2 regions of the Roseburia sp. 499 genome follow, and region 2 is predicted to be linked to the other one. Evidence: predicted binding sites of a transcription regulator. Region 2 holds the regulator's gene; the other holds the start of a gene.
What was found. Region 2 encodes HrcA, which represses chaperone genes, less so after heat shock. Its sites were predicted from a motif close to TGTTAGCACTCNNNNNNNNNGAGTGCTAACA; they were not measured.

Region 1 (4,440 bases), 1.2 Mb from region 2:
TTCTACCAGACGCTTATTCAAATCAGCCATCAATAAATGAATGATACCGCCGATGTTGTTCTTCGTCAGTGGCTTGAACATGATAATCTCATCCAGACGGTTCAAGAACTCCGGTCGGAAGTTGCCACGCAATTCATTCATTGCTGCTTCTTCTGCATCCGGCTTAATATCACCGTTCTCATCAATTCCCTCAAGCAGATAAGATGAACCAAGGTTGGATGTCATAATCAGGATTGTGTTCTTAAAGTCAACCGTACGGCCTTGAGAATCCGTAATTCGTCCATCGTCCAATACCTGGAGCAATACATTAAATACATCCGGATGTGCCTTTTCCACCTCATCAAACAATACAACGGAATAAGGTTTTCTTCGTACTGCTTCCGTCAGCTGTCCACCTTCTTCATATCCTACATATCCTGGAGGTGCTCCGATTAAACGAGACACAGAATATTTCTCCATGTACTCACTCATATCAATACGCACCATGTTATTTTCATCATCAAAAAGACTGGCTGCCAACGCCTTGGCCAGTTCTGTCTTACCAACTCCAGTAGGTCCTAAAAATAGGAAAGAACCGATTGGTTTGGTCGGGTCTTTGATTCCCGCTTTCGAGCGAATGATGGCTTCTGTTACCTTGGTAACGCCTTCGTCCTGTCCGATGACACGTTTATGCAGTTCTTCATCCAGATGCAATGTTTTATTTCGTTCACTTTCGGTCAGCTTTGCTACCGGAATTCCTGTCCATCTGGAAATAATTCTTGCAATTTCTTCTTCACTGACATTTTCATGTACCAGACTTAAGTCTTTCTTTCGTACCTGTTCCTCTTCAATTTCTAACTGTTTCTGAAGCTGTGGCAGTTTTCCATATTGCAGTTCTGCTGCCTTTTCCAAATCATAACTCTGCTGTGCCTTAGCAATTTCTGCATTGATTCCCTCTATTTCTTCTCTCAGCTTCTGTACCTTTTCTACGGACTTCTTCTCATTATCCCACTGTGCTTTTTTGTTCTGGAACTCGTTCTTTAACTCAGCAAGTTCTTTCTGTAAAGTTTCCAGTCGATCTTTACTTAAACGATCTCCTTCCTTTTTCAATGCTGCTTCTTCAATTTCCATTTGCATCACCTTACGCTGAAGTTCATCTAGTTCGGTAGGCATGGAATCCAGTTCTGTCTTTATCAACGCACATGCTTCATCCACTAAATCGATTGCCTTATCCGGCAGGAAACGGTCACTGATGTAACGGTTGGACAGCACTGCTGCAGATACCAGCGCGCCATCTGTAATCTTAACCCCATGGAACACTTCGTAGCGGTCTTTTAAACCACGAAGGATAGAAATGGTATCTTCTACCGTAGGCTCATCCACATGTACCGGCTGGAATCTTCGCTCCAAAGCTGCATCCTTTTCAATATATTCACGGTATTCATCTAAAGTAGTAGCTCCAATACAGTGCAATTCACCACGAGCAAGCATTGGCTTCAAGAGCTGACCTGCATCCATGGCTCCATCTGTCTTTCCGGCACCAACAATGGTATGAAGTTCATCAATAAACAGAATAATCTGTCCGTCACTATTTTTTATTTCATCCAATACTGCCTTCAAACGCTCTTCAAATTCACCACGATACTTGGCTCCTGCTACTAACGCTCCCATATCTAGTGCAAACAACTTCTTGTCCTTCAAGCCTTCCGGCACGTCACCACGAACAATACGTTGTGCAAGCCCTTCTACCACAGCTGTCTTACCAACACCAGGCTCACCTATCAGCACTGGGTTATTCTTTGTCTTACGAGACAAGATACGAACTACATTACGAATCTCACTGTCACGTCCGATAACCGGATCCAATTTCTGATCTCTGGCGCGTTCCACCATATCATAGCCATACTTCTCCAGGGTATCATAAGTAGCCTCCGGGTTATCAGATACTACCTTCTGATTGCCTCGTACCGTTGCCAATGCCTGCAAAAAACGATCTCTGGTGATTCCATATTCCTTGAAAATTTCCTTCATTGCCTGATTTGGGTATTTTAATAGAGTTAAAAACAAATGCTCTACGGAAACATATTCGTCTCCCATTTTTTTCGCCTCATCTTCAGCACTAATCAATACCTTATTCAGGTTCTGTCCCATATAGACCTGTCCACCGGAAACCTTCACACGCTTTTCCAGATGCGTAATGGCATTCTGTGTGAAATGTTCCTTATTAATTTCCATCTTCTCAATCAACTTTGGAATAAGACCGTCCTCCTGGGTCAGCAAGGACACCAGCAAATGTTCCTGTTCGATTTCCTGATTGCCGTATTCATAGGCTAATTTCTCACATCCATTGATGGCTTCGATTGACTTTTGTGTAAACTTCTGAATATTCATAAGGGTACCTCCTTCCCTCCTGATGTTATTATTGCTCAAAATAGTTTTTCATATCACAACAAAAAGTAGTATTGTTCTATGTTTGTTATAACAATACTACTTTTTGTTAGCACTGTCAAGAGGTGAGTGCTAATTCTTTTTATTTGACCTATTCGTTTATTCTACTCCTCCGCCAACCAATAATTCGCCTTATCTCTCTCCAAGATATTCTCTGCTATCATATCCCGGCGAATGGTACAAAAATCATCATTAAAATCTGCAATCAAAATATTGACTTCTCGCTCTGTATATTTTTTCCCTTTTTCAAAGGACTTTGCAATTTCTTCCAGAACGATTCGTTCCTTTTTTCGCTGTGCAGGAATTGACTTTAACTTTCCATATTCAAAAAAAGCCTCTATTACCTTTCTCCGATATGCTTCCTCTCGCTCCTGCTGCTGCTTAGACTCGGAAGACTCTTCCCGGATGATATCTATAATATTTGTCATAAATACATCTTTTTTCAGAGAATACATCATATAATACTGGTCTTTATAAGACTCCACAGCTCCGGCATCCTCTAATTTTTTTAGATGAAAGGAAATGGTAGGCGGTGTCAAATTCAACCGTTCCGCCAATCGTTCCACATACATGTCCTCTTGCATCAACGACTTTAATATCTGAAGTCTTGACTTATCTGCCAAACACTTAAATAGCTTAATCGCCTCTGATTCTGTCATATATTCACTCTCCTATAGTCTCTGATATTCTGCCATAATCCGCTCCACCACTGCAAGCTTTGTTTCTTCTATCAAAATCTTCTGAGCATCCTGATGCTCCTTGGCAATTTCATAGGATTTCTTCCAATTGGCAGGCACTGACTTTGCCTTTTGCAAAAACATCTCTTCAGCCTTTGTATCATCGCCACCAGCCTTCTCTGCTTCTTGCAAAGATACCCGATAGAGGGTTCCAAAAATATCATAAATATTGGCTTCTACCTTGCAAAGATTTGCTTCGTCCTTCCGTTCCTCTGCGAGCAACTTCTTTTCCTTCTCGATACATTGATTTTTTTCCTTTGTTAAATATTCCACAAATTTATCTTTTTTTTCCATTTTTATTCCTCTTTTCTATTTCCCCGTTTTTATACCTATCTAATCACTTTACACATTTCATTATACACATCATTTTATTATTGTCAATATTATTTTTATATTCATCTAATCAGTTTTTTCTATAGTAGAAGCACCAGTGTTCCTGCTACCAACACCATCAGTCCAACCACTGCTTTTTTCGTCAACTTTTCCTTCAAAAATATTCTTGCAAAAACTATGGTAATCAATACACTTAACTTATCAATGGGTACTACGATGCTGGCAGGTCCTTCTTGAAGTGCTCGGTAATAGCAGAGCCAGGACAGTCCGGTTGTAACTCCTGAAAACACCAGAAATATCCAACTTTTCTTTTCGATTCCTCTTACCTTTGCCTGTTTCTTCTGAAGAAAAACCACAATCCATGCCATTACAAGCACCACACAGGTGCGCACTGCTGTTCCATAATTGGACGGAATCCCTTCCATTCCCAATTTTCCAAGGATGGATGTCAGACTGGCAAATACTGCGGAAAGTACTGCATATATCAGCCAAAGAGAATTTCCTTTTTCCTTCTGCCTGTCAGTTACCTCTTTCTTTTCTATCATCAGCATGGTTCCTGTCAATATCCCCACCATTCCAATGAACATAACCATCGTAAGGGATTCTCCCAAAAAGAAAAATGCCAATATCATAGTAAGTACTGTACTTGTCTTATCAATAGGAGTTACCTTATTTACATCACCTAACTGCAATGCCTTAAAATAGCAAAGCCAAGATGCTCCCGTTGCAATTCCCGATAATACCAGTAATAACAAATTCTTCTCAGATACGGATTCCAGTGGAATATAAGAATCTGTTACGAACACCATAAGCCACGAAAACAACAGCACTACAAGAGTTCGTAGTGCTGTCGCCACATCAGAATCCGTATTTTTTACTCCAACCTTTGCAAGAATCGCAGTCGCTCCGGCAAACACTGCGGAGCCTGCGGCAAAAAATATCC
Region 2 (4,440 bases):
TAACACAGCAGAAACTTATCGCATACAAGAAGGCAGGAATTAATCGGTTGAGTATGGGCTTGCAATCTGCAAGTAATCATGAGTTGAAAAAGTTGGGGAGAATTCACAGTTTTGAAGAGTTTTTGCATAACTATGATTTGGTACGGAAATGTGGATTTGACAATGTGAATGTAGATATCATGTCAGCATTGCCGGGACAGACAGCTGCTGATTGGGAGTATACGTTAAGGGAAGTTTTAAAATTAAGACCGGAGCATATTTCAGCATATAGTCTGATTATTGAAGAGGGAACACCATTCTATCAGGAATATGAAGAGGATGAGAAACGTAGGGAAGATGGCGAGGAACCGCTGATTCTTCCAAGTGAAGAGACAGAACGTGCTATGTATCAAATGACAGGAGAATTACTGGGACAAAAGGGATACGAGCAGTATGAGATTTCCAATTATGCGAAAAAGGGAAAAGAGTGCAGACACAATATTGGCTATTGGACCAGAAAAAATTATCTGGGTCTCGGACTTGGAAGTGCTTCCTTAATTGAAAATGTGCGTTTTTCCAATACCTCAGATTTACAAGAATATTTGAATGGAAATTTTGAACCACAGGGAAAAGATGTGTTGGAACGAAAAGAACAGATGGAGGAATTCATGTTTCTGGGGCTTCGAATGAGAAAGGGAATTAGCAGAAAGGACTTTCTAGAGAATTTTAACGTAGAGATAGAAGCGGTTTATGGGGAAGTCATAAAGAGGATGACAGCACAGGGATTGTTGAAACAGCAGGAAGGACAGATTTTTCTTACGGAAGAAGGAATATCTGTAAGTAATTATGTAATGAGTGAGTTTTTATTGTGATAAATTAGGAGGAGAGAAAATGAAGATTGATTCACATGTGCATATAGGCGGAGAATATTTGGGATTTCATATGAATGAGGAAATGGTATTGGAAATGATGAAAAAATATCAGATTGATTATGCCATTGTTTCGAATGTTGATGCAGGAGAATTGGATCATTCACAGAAGTTGATTCCGAAGGAACACCAGATAAGTCAAGAGGATGCCGTAAGAAGAAACATTGATTTTGCAAGAAAAAATCCGGGAAAGATTGGTGTTGCAGTATGGGCAAAACCAATTTTACAAGGAGTAACGGAAGAGTTAGAAGAGATTATTCGGGAAAATCGAGATGTGATTCAGGCGATAAAACTTCATCCCTATCATATGAACCTGTCACCAACTGATGAAAAGGTGTTACCATATATTCGTTTAGCGGAAAAGTATCAATTGCCTGTAGTGTCACACACGGGTGGATGTGAGGCGGCAGAACCGGTATATTTATATGAAGCTGCGCAAATGTTTCCAACCATTCCATTTATAATGGTACATATGGGGCTTGGAACAGATAATAAAGAGGCGTTGGATTTGCTTGGAAAACAAGAAAATCTATATGGAGATACCACATGGGTTCCTATCAGCACTACGATTGAGGCAATACGACGATATGGAAGTAAGAAAATGCTATTTGGAAGTGATGCACCAATCGATGGAGTGGACACTTATCTTTGTAATCCTAAGGGAGAACGTTCCGTGTATCAGGATTATTTCCAGGTATTGCCCGAAAAAATCAGTAGTGATGCATATGAGGATTTGATGTTTCGAAATGCTATGCGGATATTTAGTGCCATGTGATTAACAAATAACAAAATACAAAGTGAAAGAGGATGACTGGATGGATGCTAGAGATGATTCTATTAGCCAAAAATGAAAAAATATTGATTTTGGCTAATAGAAAAATAGTGGTCTAAAAAAGAAATTTCTTGTTAGGGGCAGTCGCCCGATGAAATGATATAAGTTGAGAAACGAGCCGAGTACACTCGAAAAGTTGGCACTTTTCTCGTTAGGGGCAGTCGCCCCATAAATCTAAAAGAACAAACGAGCCGAGAACGCCTGAAAAGTCTAAAGCCTTTCCAGGCTAGGGGCAGTCGCCCCATAAATTAAAAAAGACAGATGTTTTTGTAAGCAAGCTTCCAAACATCTGTCTTTTTTAATTTACTCGGCTCGTTGCTATCTAAATCTTAAAAAAATATAAATTCTAAGAAATACTATTGACAACTCAAAATGATAGTGATATGTTAAGTACATAGATGTTAGCACTCCAATAAGATGAGTGCTAACAAGGAAAAGAAGGAGGGTGCAGATGGCAGAGTTAGATGAAAGAAAAGTAAAGATTCTGGATGCGATTATTCGTAATTATCTGGATACAGGTGAGCCGGTAGGTTCCCGAACAATTTCAAAATATTCTGATTTGAATTTGAGTTCTGCGACCATCCGAAATGAGATGTCTGATTTAGAGGAAATGGGATATATTCTCCAGCCTCATACTTCTGCAGGTAGAATTCCTTCAGATAAGGGTTATCGCTTTTATGTAGATAATCTGATGAAGGAAAAGGAACAGGAAGTTACTGAAATGAAGGAGTTCATGATTGAACATACTGAGAAGATGGAACAAGTGTTACAGCAGATGGCCAAGATGCTGGCAGTAAATACCAACTATGCGGCGATGATAACTGCTCCGTCTTATCAGAGAAACAAGGTAAAGTTCCTTCAACTATCTCAGGTGGATAATGATCAGATATTAGCGGTTATTGTTATGGAAGGTAACATCGTAAGGAATAAAATGATTCCTACAAGGGAAGCCTTGGACAATGAGACTATGCTGAAATTAAATATTCTACTGAATACAAGTCTGAATGGATTGTCAGTAGAGCAGATTAATCTGGGAACCATATCTAAATTAAAGGAACAGGCAGGAATTCATAGCAACATCGTAAGCGATGTATTGGATGCATTGGCAGGTGCGCTACAGGAAGATGAAGATTTGGAGATTTACACCAGTGGTACTACAAATATTTTAAAGTATCCGGAATTACGAGATTCCCAGAAGGCAAGCGAGTTATTATCTGCGTTTGAAGAGAAAAAACAGTTGGCTGATTTAGTTAATGATACATTAACGTCCGAAGAAACAGGTATTCAGGTGTACATTGGTGATGAATCACCGGTCAAGAATATGAAGGATTGTAGTGTGGTAACAGCCACATACCAATTGGGCGAGGGATTGCAGGGAACCATTGGAATTATCGGTCCAAAGCGTATGGATTATGAAAATGTGGTGGACAATCTTAAGACATTAAAGGTTCAATTGGATAATGTATTTACAAAGCCGAAGAAAGAATAGAAAGGTGGTTAAGGAATGGCAGAAGAACAAAACAAGGACATAGATATGGAAAATGAAACTGTAGAAGAAATGGAAGAAACTGTAGAAGAAACATCCGAAGAAATCGAAGAAGTAACCGAAGAAACAGAAGCTTCCGAAGAGGAAACACCAGAAGAAGGTGACGAGAAAAAAGGTTTTTTCAAGAAAAAGGAAAAGAAAAGTAAGCAGGATGAAAAGATTGAAGAGCTTACAGACCGCGTGAAACGCCAGATGGCAGAGTTCGATAATTTCCGTAAACGTACGGAAAAAGAAAAGGCTCAGATGTTTGAAGTAGGCGCGAAAAGCGTTATTGAAAAGATTTTGCCAGTGGTAGACAATTTTGAAAGAGGTCTGTCAGCAGTTCCGGAAGAACAGAAGGAAGATGCTTTTGTACAGGGAATGGAAAAGGTATATAAGCAGTTGATGACAGAACTGGAAAGCTTGGAAGTAAAGCCAATCGAAGCAGTTGGAACAGAATTTAATCCGGAATTCCACAATGCAGTAATGCAGTTGGAAAATGAAGAATTAGAATCCGGTATGGTAGCTCAGGAGTTACAGAAGGGCTATATGTACCGTGACACAGTAGTAAGACACAGTATGGTAGCCGTAGTACAGTAATCATACTGATAAAATAGCAAACATTTAATTTTAGATAATCATATTTATAGGAGGTCTCTATTATGAGCAAGATTATTGGTATTGACTTAGGAACAACAAACAGCTGTGTAGCAGTTATGGAAGGTGGTAAACCAGTAGTTATCGCCAATACAGAAGGAGCAAGAACAACACCATCTGTTGTAGCATTTACAAAAACAGGCGAAAGATTAGTTGGTGAACCTGCAAAACGTCAGGCTGTTACAAACGCAGAGAAGACAATCTCTTCTATTAAGAGAGAAATGGGAACAGACCATAAGAGAAAGATTGATGACAAGAGTTATTCTCCACAGGAAATTTCTGCTATGATTCTTCAGAAATTAAAAGCAGATGCAGAGAACTACTTAGGAGAAAAAGTAAGCGAAGCAGTTATTACTGTACCGGCATACTTCAACGATGCTCAGCGTCAGGCAACCAAGGATGCAGGTAAAATTGCAGGACTTGATGTAAAACGTATCATCAACGAGCCTACAGCAGCAGCTTTAGCATATGGTCTTGATAATGAAAAAGAACAGAAAATCATGGTTTACGACTTAGGT

Region 1: a site for HrcA is predicted at 2,475-2,505, ahead of clpB (ATP-dependent chaperone ClpB). Genes of this name have one in related genera too.

Annotation. Positions count from the first base shown of each region.
Region 1 covers NZ_CP135164.1:640,269-644,708, reverse strand. Annotated here, with positions in the region: gene clpB (ATP-dependent chaperone ClpB) at 1-2,370, opposite strand, end outside; gene BIV20_RS03315 (DUF2087 domain-containing protein) at 2,532-3,086, opposite strand; gene BIV20_RS03310 (hypothetical protein) at 3,099-3,458, opposite strand; gene BIV20_RS03305 (EamA family transporter) at 3,578-4,440, opposite strand, start outside.
Region 2 covers NZ_CP135164.1:1,793,362-1,797,801, reverse strand. Annotated here, with positions in the region: gene hemW (radical SAM family heme chaperone HemW) at 1-851, shown strand, start outside; gene BIV20_RS08965 (amidohydrolase family protein) at 871-1,683, shown strand; gene hrcA (heat-inducible transcriptional repressor HrcA) at 2,192-3,229, shown strand; gene grpE (nucleotide exchange factor GrpE) at 3,245-3,865, shown strand; gene dnaK (molecular chaperone DnaK) at 3,928-4,440, shown strand, end outside.